Regions from separate parts of the Paenibacillus konkukensis genome, predicted to be linked through region 1. Evidence: riboswitches for the same ligand, from Rfam matches in the RefSeq annotation. Region 1 holds a riboswitch; the other holds the start of a gene.

The links. Region 1 has a riboswitch for cyclic di-AMP ahead of SK3146_RS20805 (resuscitation-promoting factor). Riboswitches for the same ligand answer to the same signal wherever they lie in the genome.
Region 2: it holds a riboswitch for cyclic di-AMP, as region 1 does, so the genes downstream of both, SK3146_RS02415 (C40 family peptidase) here and SK3146_RS20805 (resuscitation-promoting factor) in region 1, are expected to answer to the same signal.

The regions. Positions count from the first base shown of each region.
Region 1 covers NZ_CP027059.1:4,788,307-4,794,299, reverse strand. Annotated here, with positions in the region: gene rsmA (16S rRNA (adenine(1518)-N(6)/adenine(1519)-N(6))-dimethyltransferase RsmA) at 1-147, opposite strand, end outside; gene rnmV (ribonuclease M5) at 150-695, opposite strand; gene SK3146_RS20805 (resuscitation-promoting factor) at 836-1,975, opposite strand; cyclic di-AMP (ydaO/yuaA leader) riboswitch at 2,352-2,553, opposite strand; gene SK3146_RS20800 (TatD family hydrolase) at 2,778-3,545, opposite strand; gene SK3146_RS20795 (HD domain-containing protein) at 3,601-4,887, opposite strand; gene SK3146_RS20790 (AbrB/MazE/SpoVT family DNA-binding domain-containing protein) at 5,243-5,497, shown strand; gene rsmI (16S rRNA (cytidine(1402)-2'-O)-methyltransferase) at 5,743-5,993, opposite strand, start outside.
Region 2 covers NZ_CP027059.1:567,667-573,659, forward strand. Annotated here, with positions in the region: gene SK3146_RS02395 (zinc-dependent alcohol dehydrogenase) at 1-463, opposite strand, end outside; gene SK3146_RS02400 (spore coat protein) at 460-846, opposite strand; gene SK3146_RS02405 (spore gernimation protein GerQ) at 859-1,104, opposite strand; gene SK3146_RS02410 (group I truncated hemoglobin) at 1,271-1,624, shown strand; gene SK3146_RS02415 (C40 family peptidase) at 1,770-2,609, opposite strand; cyclic di-AMP (ydaO/yuaA leader) riboswitch at 2,613-2,762, opposite strand; gene SK3146_RS02420 (DUF441 domain-containing protein) at 2,832-3,281, opposite strand; gene SK3146_RS02425 (ABC transporter ATP-binding protein) at 3,356-5,074, opposite strand; gene SK3146_RS02430 (ABC transporter substrate-binding protein) at 5,417-5,993, opposite strand, start outside.

The sequences.
Region 1 (5,993 bases):
CGATACGATCTTGTACAAAATGTTAGGATCGATCAAAAAGTTCTGCCCCAAGCTTTTTTTTAGCGTGAAGCCATGGCGCTGCAACAGCTCCTTTGTTTTTTTCGGGGAGGCAATGTCCTCCTGTACACCTGATCTTATCGTATCCATCTTTAACCCTCTTTTTTCTCAAGTTGCTTCCACGCTACAGCGAATTCTTCGCGGGAAATCCGAAACATCCGGCAGCGGTTATAAAACTGCTTCCCGTTGCAGTAGCCGATGCCGAGCTGTCTGCCCATCTCCATCCGCCTTGCGGCGGCCTGAGGATGCACGATCATGCCGGCGTTAATCAAATCCTCCCACGTTATATCCGACTCCGCCGCTTCATAATCCGTCCGCAGATTGGATAACGCTTTGCGGATCGTCTCCGGCGAGGCGTTCTCGACGCCGATGTCGCCGCGGCTCGTAGCCTCCTCCTGCGTAATGAACGCATGCTTGCAGCCCGGTACGCGCGCCGTAATAATCTTGCGGATACGCTCTCCGGCATGATCGGGGTCCGTCAGCACAATAACGCCGCGGCGCTGCTGCGCGAGCTTGATCCGCTTAATGATCTCATCGTTGATCGCCGACCCGCCGGTCTCGATCGTTTCGGCCTCTACCGCCCGCTTAATGGCGACGGTGTCGTCCTTGCCTTCCACCACAATGATTTCCTTAATCATCTTACTACCTTCTCTCGTACAAAGCCAAGGGCGTCTCGCGCTTCCTTGCGGTAATGTTCTTCACACAGAAAAAAGAAGAGGCATCCCTCTTCTCATTCCTCTTGCCGTATATATAATGAGTCTTCCCTAATTGCAGCCCCTTAGTCCGCGGTCGGCTTCTTCGGTCCGATCACATAAACGGTGTATCCTCGCTTCATGCCAAAGCGGTTAGCATAGTCATTGCTGTCGAAATACACGTCGATAATGTTCCCTTTCACCGCGCTGCCGGTATCTTCCGCTCTGCGGAAGCCCAGGCCGTCGATATACACCCACCAGCCCAGCGGAACCACCTTGGGGTCCACTGCAATTGTTCGACCTTCCGTTACTCTCGTGCCCGTTGACGTCACACCGTATTGCGGGTGTTCCGCGCTTTTGCCTGTCGAAGCCGCGCCTGCGGAATAAGCCGTTAACGTTACATTGTTAATGACCTGCTTCACGCCGAAGGATACGCCGCTCTTGGTTACTTCTTGAAGATTCGGCGATGACGCCGATAAAATTACAACCGGATTTTTCGTACCTACGGCAACCACTTTATTGACTTTTTCCGTTTTGACCTGTTGGTCAACCACCTGTTCGGAGACAAGCACTCCGTCTTCAAAGCGTTTTTCTTTTTTCTTCAAGACTTCGCCTTCCTGGCCTTCTTGCACAACTTGTTCTTTGCCCTTTACAAGCTGCGGATCGTTTTTCTTCACAACGTCAAACGCGATTTTTTCCGATACTTCCTCAAGCTCTTTCTTCACCCGGACAATTTGTACCGCACCGCTATCCGGCAGCGACGCCTCCAGCTCCGGGCTCACCTTATCCAGTTCTCCGACGGGCACGTTCAATTCATGCAACGCGTCTCCTACGGTCTTGGCCACCGTGTAGATCGTCTTCGTTTCACCGTCAGCCGTAAGCTGAACCGGCTTCGCGTGGTCGATGGTAATACGGTCCCCCGTCTTCACCTTCGAATCCAGCGCAGCGGAGAGTCGATCATGCTCCCCGACTTGAATCTGTTGCTCATCCAGTAAACGCTGCAGATCCCATTGTTTGGTATAAACAACGGTCTCTTGTCCGTTCACAACGACGGTCACCTTCTTGGTAGCCGTACCGTATAACATTATTAAGAACATGAAAGTCAAAGCGAATGAAATAAGTGCAGTGGTGGATATCATACGCAAGTTTTCATGCTTCCATCGCAATGCGAAGGACATGCTGGATGATCGTCTTACATGGGTTTGCTCGTGTTGAATAGCTCCCACTAGTTCGGTCCTCCTTCAAAGCCCCGCCGTCGAGTGTTACGCATGTTTGATCTGACGCGACTATGGTTTAAGTTTTGCAATCTGTGGTTAACGGATAACGTCTGTCGACGCTCTTTCACTGAAGACCGGCTTCGCCAATTTCTCGCCCTTCAGCGAAATGTAACATTCCTAGTGGTCCACTAAGGGCTGCAACCTTTCGATCCATATCGTTTCTGGTCCTGCGTGCGGCCAGCACCTCCCCGTTCTCTAAAAGTCAATTATGTTGTCGGACAAATATCACGTTGACGGGAGAACATAAAAAAAGTCATCGGAAAGAGGACTCTTCCCGTGACTTTGATTATTTCATCAAGTTAATGAAATAAAGCACACGACAATCGTTACCTCTCTCTTACGCTTACGAGGTTAGCTGACGGATTCGGACTTGAGAGTCGCCCTACTTGGATAAGCGTTAATATCATCTTGATCTTAACCTCTCCAAGACTCACCCCAGAAAATGTGACCTTAGTCTTATTGAAAAATAAGACGGGTCCAATTACGGTTCCCCCGTTTCCCTTATGGAAACTCAGCGATAGTGGAAAAATGGTAATCGTATTAAGTTAATATTGAGTTTACGCTGTCGGATGCGATGTTGTAAAGTATACAAACTCGGCAAAAAAGATTCATTTTCGTCCAAAACCGTTTTTTAAGCGCGATTTTACGAATTGGACCCTTGTTTTTCTAACCATGTCTTAGTTTTTCATGCCATTTTCTTCGATTATCGCGTTTCCGACTAAAAAAGGGCTGTCTTGACCCCCCTATTTGTCTAGCGTAAACCGAACAATCTAACTGCATTTTTCGTAGTCGCGTGAGCCAGCTCTTCCAGGGAAATCCCTTTAATTTGAGCAGCGGTTTCTGCGACTAATTTCACATATGCGGTTTCGTTTCTCTTGCCGCGATAAGGGTGCGGAGTCAAATAAGGAGCGTCCGTTTCGATGAGCAGCCGGTCCATGGGAACCTTCTCCAGCACTTCTTTCGGCTGTTTCGCGTTTTTGAACGTGACGGGGCCCCCGAAGGAAATATGGAAGTTCATGTCCAGACAAAGCTTGGCCGTTTCCCAGCTGCCGGAGAAGCAGTGCATGACGCCGCCGACCTCGGCCGCCTTCTCTTCGCGGAGAATCCGGATAATATCCTGATGCGCATCGCGGTTATGGATCACTATCGGCATGCCAAGCTTGCGGGCAAGCCTGATCTGCTCGCGGAACACCCGATCCTGTACATCCTTCGGGGACGTATCCCAGTAATAATCAAGGCCGATCTCGCCGATCGCTACGACCTTGTCGTGCGAGCATAGCTGCTCGATCCATTCCAGATCTTCCGGGGACATATCTTTGGCATCCTGCGGGTGCCAGCCGACTGTGGAGTAAATGAAGTCGTATTGCTCCGCCAAGGCGATAGAGCTCGGAATCGTTTCCCGGTTAAATCCGACATTGACGATTCGACTGATTCCGTTCTCAACCGCGCGCTGGATGACCTCTTGTCGATCCTCATCGAACTCTGGTGCATTTAAGTGAGCGTGAGTGTCTGTAATCATTTGAACGCGAAATCTCCTTTATATGGTGATGGGAAAATCGGGTACGGCCGGGCCTTTATTCCAGCCGCAGCAGCTTCCGCTGCTCCTCGGTCAGAGCGCCGGGAGCGGCTCTGAGCAGCTCCTCGGGGAAATACAAATGGTACTTGCCCATATGGATGCCGCTGATGGAACGGACAATTTCCGACTTACGCGAAATTTCCGTTAACGTGTCCCTTTGATCGAGCAGCAAAATCGGCAGTTTTTCGTCATGCTCTCCCGGACGATAGACATCATACGAAAGATCCGAAGGGAAATCAATTTCGAGGTAAAAGGCCGGGTCCAGACCAAGGCCAGCCATCGTCTCCCGCAGCCTTTCGATTTGCTGAACGTCGATGTGCTCCAGCATGACGTACTTGAATAAACGACGGTTAAGAAAGCGGGAACACAGATCGGATAAAACCTCGTCCGCTTCGCGGGACCACTGCATAAGCACCGTCTGCATGAAGGCTTCGTCCAGCAGGTGGTACTCGTCCACGCTGAGCGTCTGGCGAAACAGGCTCAGCAGCGGAGAGAGCATGAACGAGAACTCGTAATTTTCTTCATATAATTGTTTAGCTCTCTGAAAAACTTTGTGCAAAATGACCTCTGCGCTTCGGGTCACAGGGTGGAAATACACCTGCCAATACATTTGATACCGGGACATCAGGTAATCTTCCACCGCATGCATGCCGCTCTCCTTGACGACAATATGGCCTTGGAACGGCCGCATAACGCGTAAAATGCGCTCCAGATCGAACATTCCGTAATTGACGCCGGTAAAGTAAGCATCGCGCAGCAAGTAGTCCATCCGATCGGCGTCGAGCTGGCTCGATACGAGGCTGACGACAATTTCTTCATTGTACGTTTTGGCGATGACGCCGGCAACCTTCTGCGGGAAGGTCGGCGACACTTCTTTCAACACCCGGTTCACTTCCGTGTCGCCGAGAACGATGCGGCAAGACCACTCTTCATGGTGAGTGCCGAACGTTTTTTCGATGGAATGGGAGAACGGGCCGTGGCCGACGTCATGCAGCAAAGCGGCGCATAGGCAGAGCAGCCGTTCTTCGCGCGGCCAATCCTCGTAACCGTTGCGCTCGAACTGCGAAATGATTTTCCGCGTAACCTCATATACTCCGAGGGAGTGCGAAAACCGGCTGTGTTCCGCTCCGTGAAAGGTCAGAAAGCAGGTGCCCAGCTGCCGGATTCGGCGGAGACGCTGAAATTCCTTCGTGTTGATCAAATTCCATATGGTTTGATCCTGGACGTAAATGTATTTATGAACGGGATCTTTAAACACTTTTTCTTCTTGTAATAAACCGGACATATGCCTAACCTCCCTTAAGCTTGAATTTTCGACAAAAAACTGAGACGGAAAAGCCGCATGTTTGTCGAATGATGTCGTATTAATCTTCCAAATGTGAACAACATTTGACTTGAATTTTTTTCTTGGATATGGAATATATTCATAATACTATGTTTGAACTATATTAGAAAGATGCCGATTTCACAAGGTTTGGCAGCTTTTCTCGTATATTCCCCCTTCTGGGGGTCTATTCTTCCATATTTTAACGCTAAAATTTGCAAATTGCTAGTTGACTATTTTGGGAATGGTTGGTATCATAAATATCAAGAATTATGTCGAATCATGACGATAAATTTTTGAGAGGGGACTTATATATATGATGAAATCTACTGGTATTGTTAGAAAGGTCGACGAGCTGGGTCGCGTCGTTATTCCTATTGAGCTTCGCAGAACACTTGGCATCGGCGAGAAAGACGCTTTGGAAATTTATGTGGACGGCGAGCGCATCATGTTGAAAAAATATGAGCCTGCATGTATCTTCTGCGGCAACGCTGAAAATGTTTCTTATTTCAAAGGTAAAATTGTTTGTCACGAATGTTTATCGGAAATGCCAATACCTGTGACAAAATAAGAAATATAGGTTATAATAAGGATAGCACTTCTTACTAAGGTAATTCTAACCTTTTTCATATCTCCTCTATTCCCCAATTCATGTACTTTTATGAATTTGGGGATTTTTTTTGCCGCGAGGCAGGAGCCGCCCGTTGCTTTCCTTCTATATAATATAGACAAAACCGACAAGCCGACCGGATACGTTCCGATCGGCTTGGGTATGTAACTTCTTATGGACTCCGTTCCGCTTGCCCGGCACCGCTTCTATTGTTCCTGCCGGTGCAAAGCGTTGTACAGCTCCCGCTTCGGCAGCTGACGGTCGGCCGCGGCTCGCTTGATCGCTTCCTTGCGATTCAATCCCTGCGTCACATAATGCTCGACATGCTCTTCCAAACCGAACGCCTCCCACCAGGCGGCGGACGGCTCGCTTTCGGAAGCGGTGCCCCCCTGTACGACAATGCAATATTCGCCCTGCGGCGGCTGCTCCAACAGCAGCTCGTAGCATTCCCGTATCG
Region 2 (5,993 bases), 3.7 Mb from region 1:
CATCCGGCTCTTCGCAGCTCTCGGGAATTTTGAAATGAGTGAAATTGGCGAACGGCACGCGCAAATATTCGGCCTGCCCGCCGGCGTAGCCTCCCGTTGATCCGGAATAGCCGAAATAGGCCCCCATATCGCCGTTTTCGTTGGAATTGTCGCATTGGCTTTCCAGTTGATGTTTGCAGTAAAAGCATTCGCCGCACGCGATCGTGAACGGGATGATGACGCGGTCTCCCTTTTTCAGCTTGCTAACTTCGGGCCCCACTTCCTCCACGATGCCCATCGGTTCATGTCCGATCACGTAATTTTCCTGCAAATTCGGAATCATCCCGTGGATCAGATGCAGGTCCGAGCCGCATATGGCCGTCGTTGTCAGCTTCACGATCATATCGTCCGGCTTTTCGATCTTCGGGTCCGGCACTTCCTTGACCGCGACCTGCTTAATTCCTTGATAAGTGACAGCTTTCATGACAGCTTTCCTCCGCTCGGCTCGTCCGGCGTCCGGTCGAACATCCCTTTACGGGACGTGTCTCCCGGAAATAAATTCATTTGCCCGATCATAACCGTATTTTTGGCAGATAATTGATCCAGCTTGTATTGCTCGCTCAGCTCGTACGGATGGAACCATTTCTTGTCTATCATCAGCTCCATAATTTCCCGGTGCATCGCAAGACTTTGGCTCAGCTGCGTCTTCAGCAGCGTCCTTGCTTCCGGAGTGACCGTTTCCGTCAAAGCGATGGCCGCATTGCGAACGCCCTCCTTCGCCCGCATAAGAAAATCCGCAGCCAAGGTCATATCCGCTAATTCCGGCATATTTAATGCGTTAATCGGATCTAAATGATCGCTATTCATACTGATCACACCTTAGTTTATGATAGGGTCCGGACGACTAGCGGGCACCGCGGCTAGAAACGGGGCTTTCGCATAAAGCGCCTGCAGCTCGGCGATCGCTTGAATGGACTGCTCCACATCCTTTTGCAATAAAGCTTTCAGATCCCGGTCGAATACAAGGCCCTGCATCAGTTTGGACTTGGCCAGGCAAAGCGTTTTGAAATTGAGCGCTTCATGAAGCTCCATCGATTCATGCGGCGCTAACGACGATATTGGCATGTAGCCGTCACCTCCCAAATTGACTTAAACATAGCTAACATTTCCTTTCATTTTGCATGTTATGCGGATGCGGAGAGCTATCATTGCCTTTTAAGCGTTCCATGAATATTTTGGAGAAAAACGGACAAATTACTGTACGCAATCTATCCATCGGAAGGAGCTTATCATGACACTGTACGAACAATTAGGCGGAGAAGACAGCATTTCGAAGGTTGTCGATGAATTTTACAAACGCATTCTTGCGGACGACACGATCAAACATTTTTTTGAGCATACCGATATGGAGAAACAACGCAGACATCAGGCCAAATTTATCAGCTTCGCGCTCGGCGGGCCGAATCAATATTCGGGCAAATCGATGGCCAAAGCCCATGAAGGCATGAATTTGCAGCCCGTGCACTTTGATGCGGTGGCCGGGCATCTGCACGACGCGCTCGCCCATTTCGGCGTTCAGGAAAAAGAAATTTCACAGGTGCTGGAGCATGTGGCGACCTTGAAGAACGATATCCTGTATAAATAAAAGACGCCGGCTGCAAGCGCCGACGTTTTTGGGGCCAAGAACCAAACAAACAGGCTGACCTAGACAGCCTGTTTGTCATAAATTCCTATTATATCCTTTTTCGATAATAATCCATTAAGCATGGGGACTCTTATACTGCACAACGTTACAAGCTTTTAGCTCCTATGTACCTGCTTCCCCAGTACGAACTGTACAGCGAGTCGATATGAACCCCGTACGACGTCGTTGCCGAAATGAACTGGCCGTTGCCCATATAAATGCCGACATGGGACAGGCGTCCGTTAGCGAAAAATACGAGATCGCCCGGTTTCGGAGACGCTACGGCAACGCCCGTGCTATCATACATTTCGTTGGACGTTCGGGGCAGTTCGATTCCGCGGACATTCGAGAAAACAAACTTCACGAAGCCCGAGCAGTCAAAGCCGGCCGGCGAGCTGCCTCCCCATACGTACGGAATGCCCATATAAGCTTGGGCGTACTTCAGCAGCTTATCGTCCTGCTTGGGCTTGTACCAGGCCGGAGCATGATATTTCCCGTCCGCGTCGACAATGGCGATTTGATTATCGTTATCCCATTGCACCTCGCTTCCCAGCGTCTCGGATACGAAGCGCAGAGGAACGTATACGCTGCCTTGCGCCATCCCGATCATCGAGTTCACCTTCACTTGCTTGCCGTTGACGACTACGAAATCGTCGCCGGTTTTCAGCGTCATGTTCTGATCGCCTTTGCTCATCGTTACTTTGACTTCTCTGCCCTCCTGCACCCATTCGACCTTATAGCCGAGGTTTTCCATCAGGGGGCGGAACGGAACCTGCAGCTGAGAGTTCGCGTCCAAAACCGGCTTCGTTTCCGGAAAATCGACCAGCTTGTCATTGACTTGAATCTTCACTGCGTCTTCCGGGGCGGCCTGAGCATGCACGGCCGAAAAAAGCGCGCACGAAATAAACGCGCAGGATACAATTAAAGCTTTGCCAAACAACTTCAACGTTCAATTCCTCCCAAAAGCCTCCGAGGTTAGTTGACGGGTTAGGGAGAGGTTTTCCCCTATTCGCTTGGCGCGAGGCCGCGCAAACATTCACCCCAATAAAGCATCCCCCGTACGGTCACTTATGCTGTGCCGATTCGGCATGTTTACTTCGCGAAGCTATTTACAGTATATTCGTTCTCCTTCCGGCATATCGGTGGGTACGCGCCGCAAATACTGCCATCATTTGCCTAAAAATAAGGATAAAATTCCCGCTGCGATAAGCGGGCCTACGGGAACGCCCTTCAAGAAAGCGACTCCGAGCACGGTGCCCAGCAGAATGCCCGTTACGACCGTCGGCTGATTCGTCATCAGCATCGCGCCGCGCCCGCCCAAATAAGCGACCAGCATGCCGATCGCCACCGCAAGCAGCGATTTCCAGTGGAATACCGATTCGTACAACGTTTGAAACGTAATTTTGCCGCTCGCCAGCGGCGCCATAATCCCTATCGTCAAGACGATAATGCCGGCCGTCAGGCCGTACTTTTCAATCCACGGAAAAGCCTGCTGCACGTTCAACACCCGCAGCAGCAGCAGGAAGACGACGGCCACGGTAATCGAATTGTTGTTGCTCAATATGCCAAGCGCCGCAAAAATTAATAGAATGACAGAAGGCATGTCGATCTGGGGCATAAGAACTCCTTTGTAATCGTAATCAGCAGCATTATCCATTTTACATGAACGATACCTGGAAATTCAATGGAAAATCACTTAAGCCCGAATTGGGCCTGATGCAGCTGAGTGTAAGCGCCTTGGGCGGCGAGCAGCTCTTCGTGCCGTCCCTGCTCCCGAATTCCCTGCTCCGTCATCACGATGATGCGGTCCGCGTTCTGGATCGTCGCCAACCGGTGCGCGATGATCAAGGTCGTGCGTCCTGCGGCCAGCTCGTTCAACGACTGCTGGATCGCTTTCTCCGTCTCCGAATCCAATGCGGAGGTCGCCTCATCCAAAATGAGAATCGGAGGATTCTTAAGGAACATTCTCGCAATGGAAAGCCGCTGCTTCTGGCCTCCGGACAGCTTCACGCCCCGCTCGCCGATCACCGTCATCAAGCCGTCGGGCTGCGACCGTATAAACTCCTCCAGCCGCGCTCTGCGGGCGGCTTCCCATATTTGCTCTTCCGCAGCGTCCAGCTCGCCGTAGGCGATATTATCGCGAATCGTGCCGGAGAACAGGAATACGTCCTGCTGAACAATGCCGATTTGGCCGCGAAGGGCAGCCAGCTTCATCTTGCGGATATCGATGCCGTCGACCGTAATGCTGCCTGCGTTCACCTCGTAAAAACGCGGCAAAAGGCTGAGCATCGTCGTTTTCCCCGCGCCGGAAGGGCCGACCAGAGCCACCGTCTCCCCGGCATGAATAGTCAAACTCATCTGGCTGATGACGTTTCTCCCCTGCTCGTACCCGAAGGTAACGTCGTGAAAACGGATGTCGCCGCGCAGCTTACCCGGATCGACCGCCTCCGGCGCTTCGGCAATATCCGGCTCCGTCTCCAGCAGCTCCAGGTAGCTCTTGAATCCGGCAATGCCCTTCGGATAACTCTCGATAACGGCCCCGATCTTGTTGATCGGTCCGAGCAGCACGTTCGACAGCAGCAGGAATCCGACGAATTCCCCGCTCGTCAGCTCCCCCCGGATGACGAACCACGTGCCGCACACAAGAACGAACAAAATGATCATCCGCGTCAGAAAGTAACTGGCCGACGCGTTCTGCGCCTGAACTTTATAGGAAAAAAACTTCGTTTGCCGGTACTGCTCGTTATTGTGAGCGAACAATTTCGCTTCGTGTTCTTCGTTCGTGAAAGATTGCACAACGCGAATGCCCCCGATGCTATCCTCCACCCGCGCGTTAAACTCTCCGATGTCCCTGAACATGCGCCGGAACGCCTGAATCATTTTGCGGTTAAAATGCATCGCCAGGAAGATCAAGCCCGGAATGACAATGACCGTGAGCAGGGCCAGCTTCCAATTGATCGCCAGCATCAGCGCGAATGCGCCGAGCAGCGTCATGACCGCGATAAATACGTCCTCCGGTCCGTGATGCGCCATCTCCCCGATTTCCATCAAATTGCTGGTCATCCGCGATAACAGCGTTCCCGTCTTGTTGTTGTCGAAGAAGCGGAACGACAGCTTCTGCACATGCTCGAACAGCTTGCGCCGCATATCGGTTTCAATGTTGATGCCCAGCTTATGTCCCCAGTAAGTGACGATATACTGCAGCGCGCTGTTCAGCGCATAGACGGCAAGCAAGCCGAGACACGACCATAAAATCAGCCGCCAGTTGCCGCTCGGCAGCAGCTTGTCGACGAATTGGTTGACGGCCAGCGGAAATCCAAGCTCCAGCAAAGCCGAAAATACGGCGCAGCAAAAATCGATGATAAATAACTTTTTGTAAGGCTTGTAATAAGCAAAAAATTGTTTCAGCATTCGTGCCCGTTCTCCTCTCTCCGGCTTCCGCCATAACGGAACAAATCCCCCAAAAGCCATCCATGCCGCCGACGCGGCACCACAGACAATGGAAATGGGGTACCAAGAGTAATTTCCAGGGTAGTGATGCTCTGAAGCTTATTCCGTCCGCATCCAGCCTAAGCTGGATCGGCGTCTAACCATTCCTCTGGGTTCGTTCTATGGTTAGACATTCCTTTCGGAGGAGCCCCAGGATATCCACAGGAATTTGCTGCGCATCATTTCCTAAACAACCAAAAAGACCAGAGGGTGATCCGCTCTGATCTTGCGGCTGCGCCTGCGTGCGTCCTTGCAACGGAACGCCTATCGTTTCAACAGCTTCAGCACATCGTCAATCGTCTTCTCGTTGGCAAGGATGCCTCCGTTAATCCAATTGCCGTAATCGACCTCGTAGGCGTGGCCCTGCTGAACGGCGGGCAGCCGCTTCCATACTTCGTTATCGAGAATAAGATTCGTTTGTTCGTTGCCGTTCGCATTCTGATTGACATAGAAAATATAATCCGCCTTCAAATCCGGCAGCGTCTCCAGCGACAGCTCGGCCAGCGGCTTGCCGACCGTCTCCACCAAAGCCTGTTCGGGGAACGGGAAGCCGAGATCCTTCGCCAGCACCGCGCCGCTGAAGCGTCCGCTGTCGACGAGGTAGATGCTTTTGCCCTGTATCCATAAGATCACGCTTTTCTTGTCTCCGACAATAGGGCTTATCTGCCGCTTAGCTTCGCGCGCTTTTTGCTCGTAGCCGGCGATGGCCTGTTCGGCTTTGTCTTTGCTGCCGAGCAGTTCGCCTACGGTGAGCAGCACCTCTTTCCAATCTTTCGTGAGCCCGTTCTGGAACACATAGGTCGGCGCGATTTTCGCATACTGCTCGTAAATCCCGTTCGCC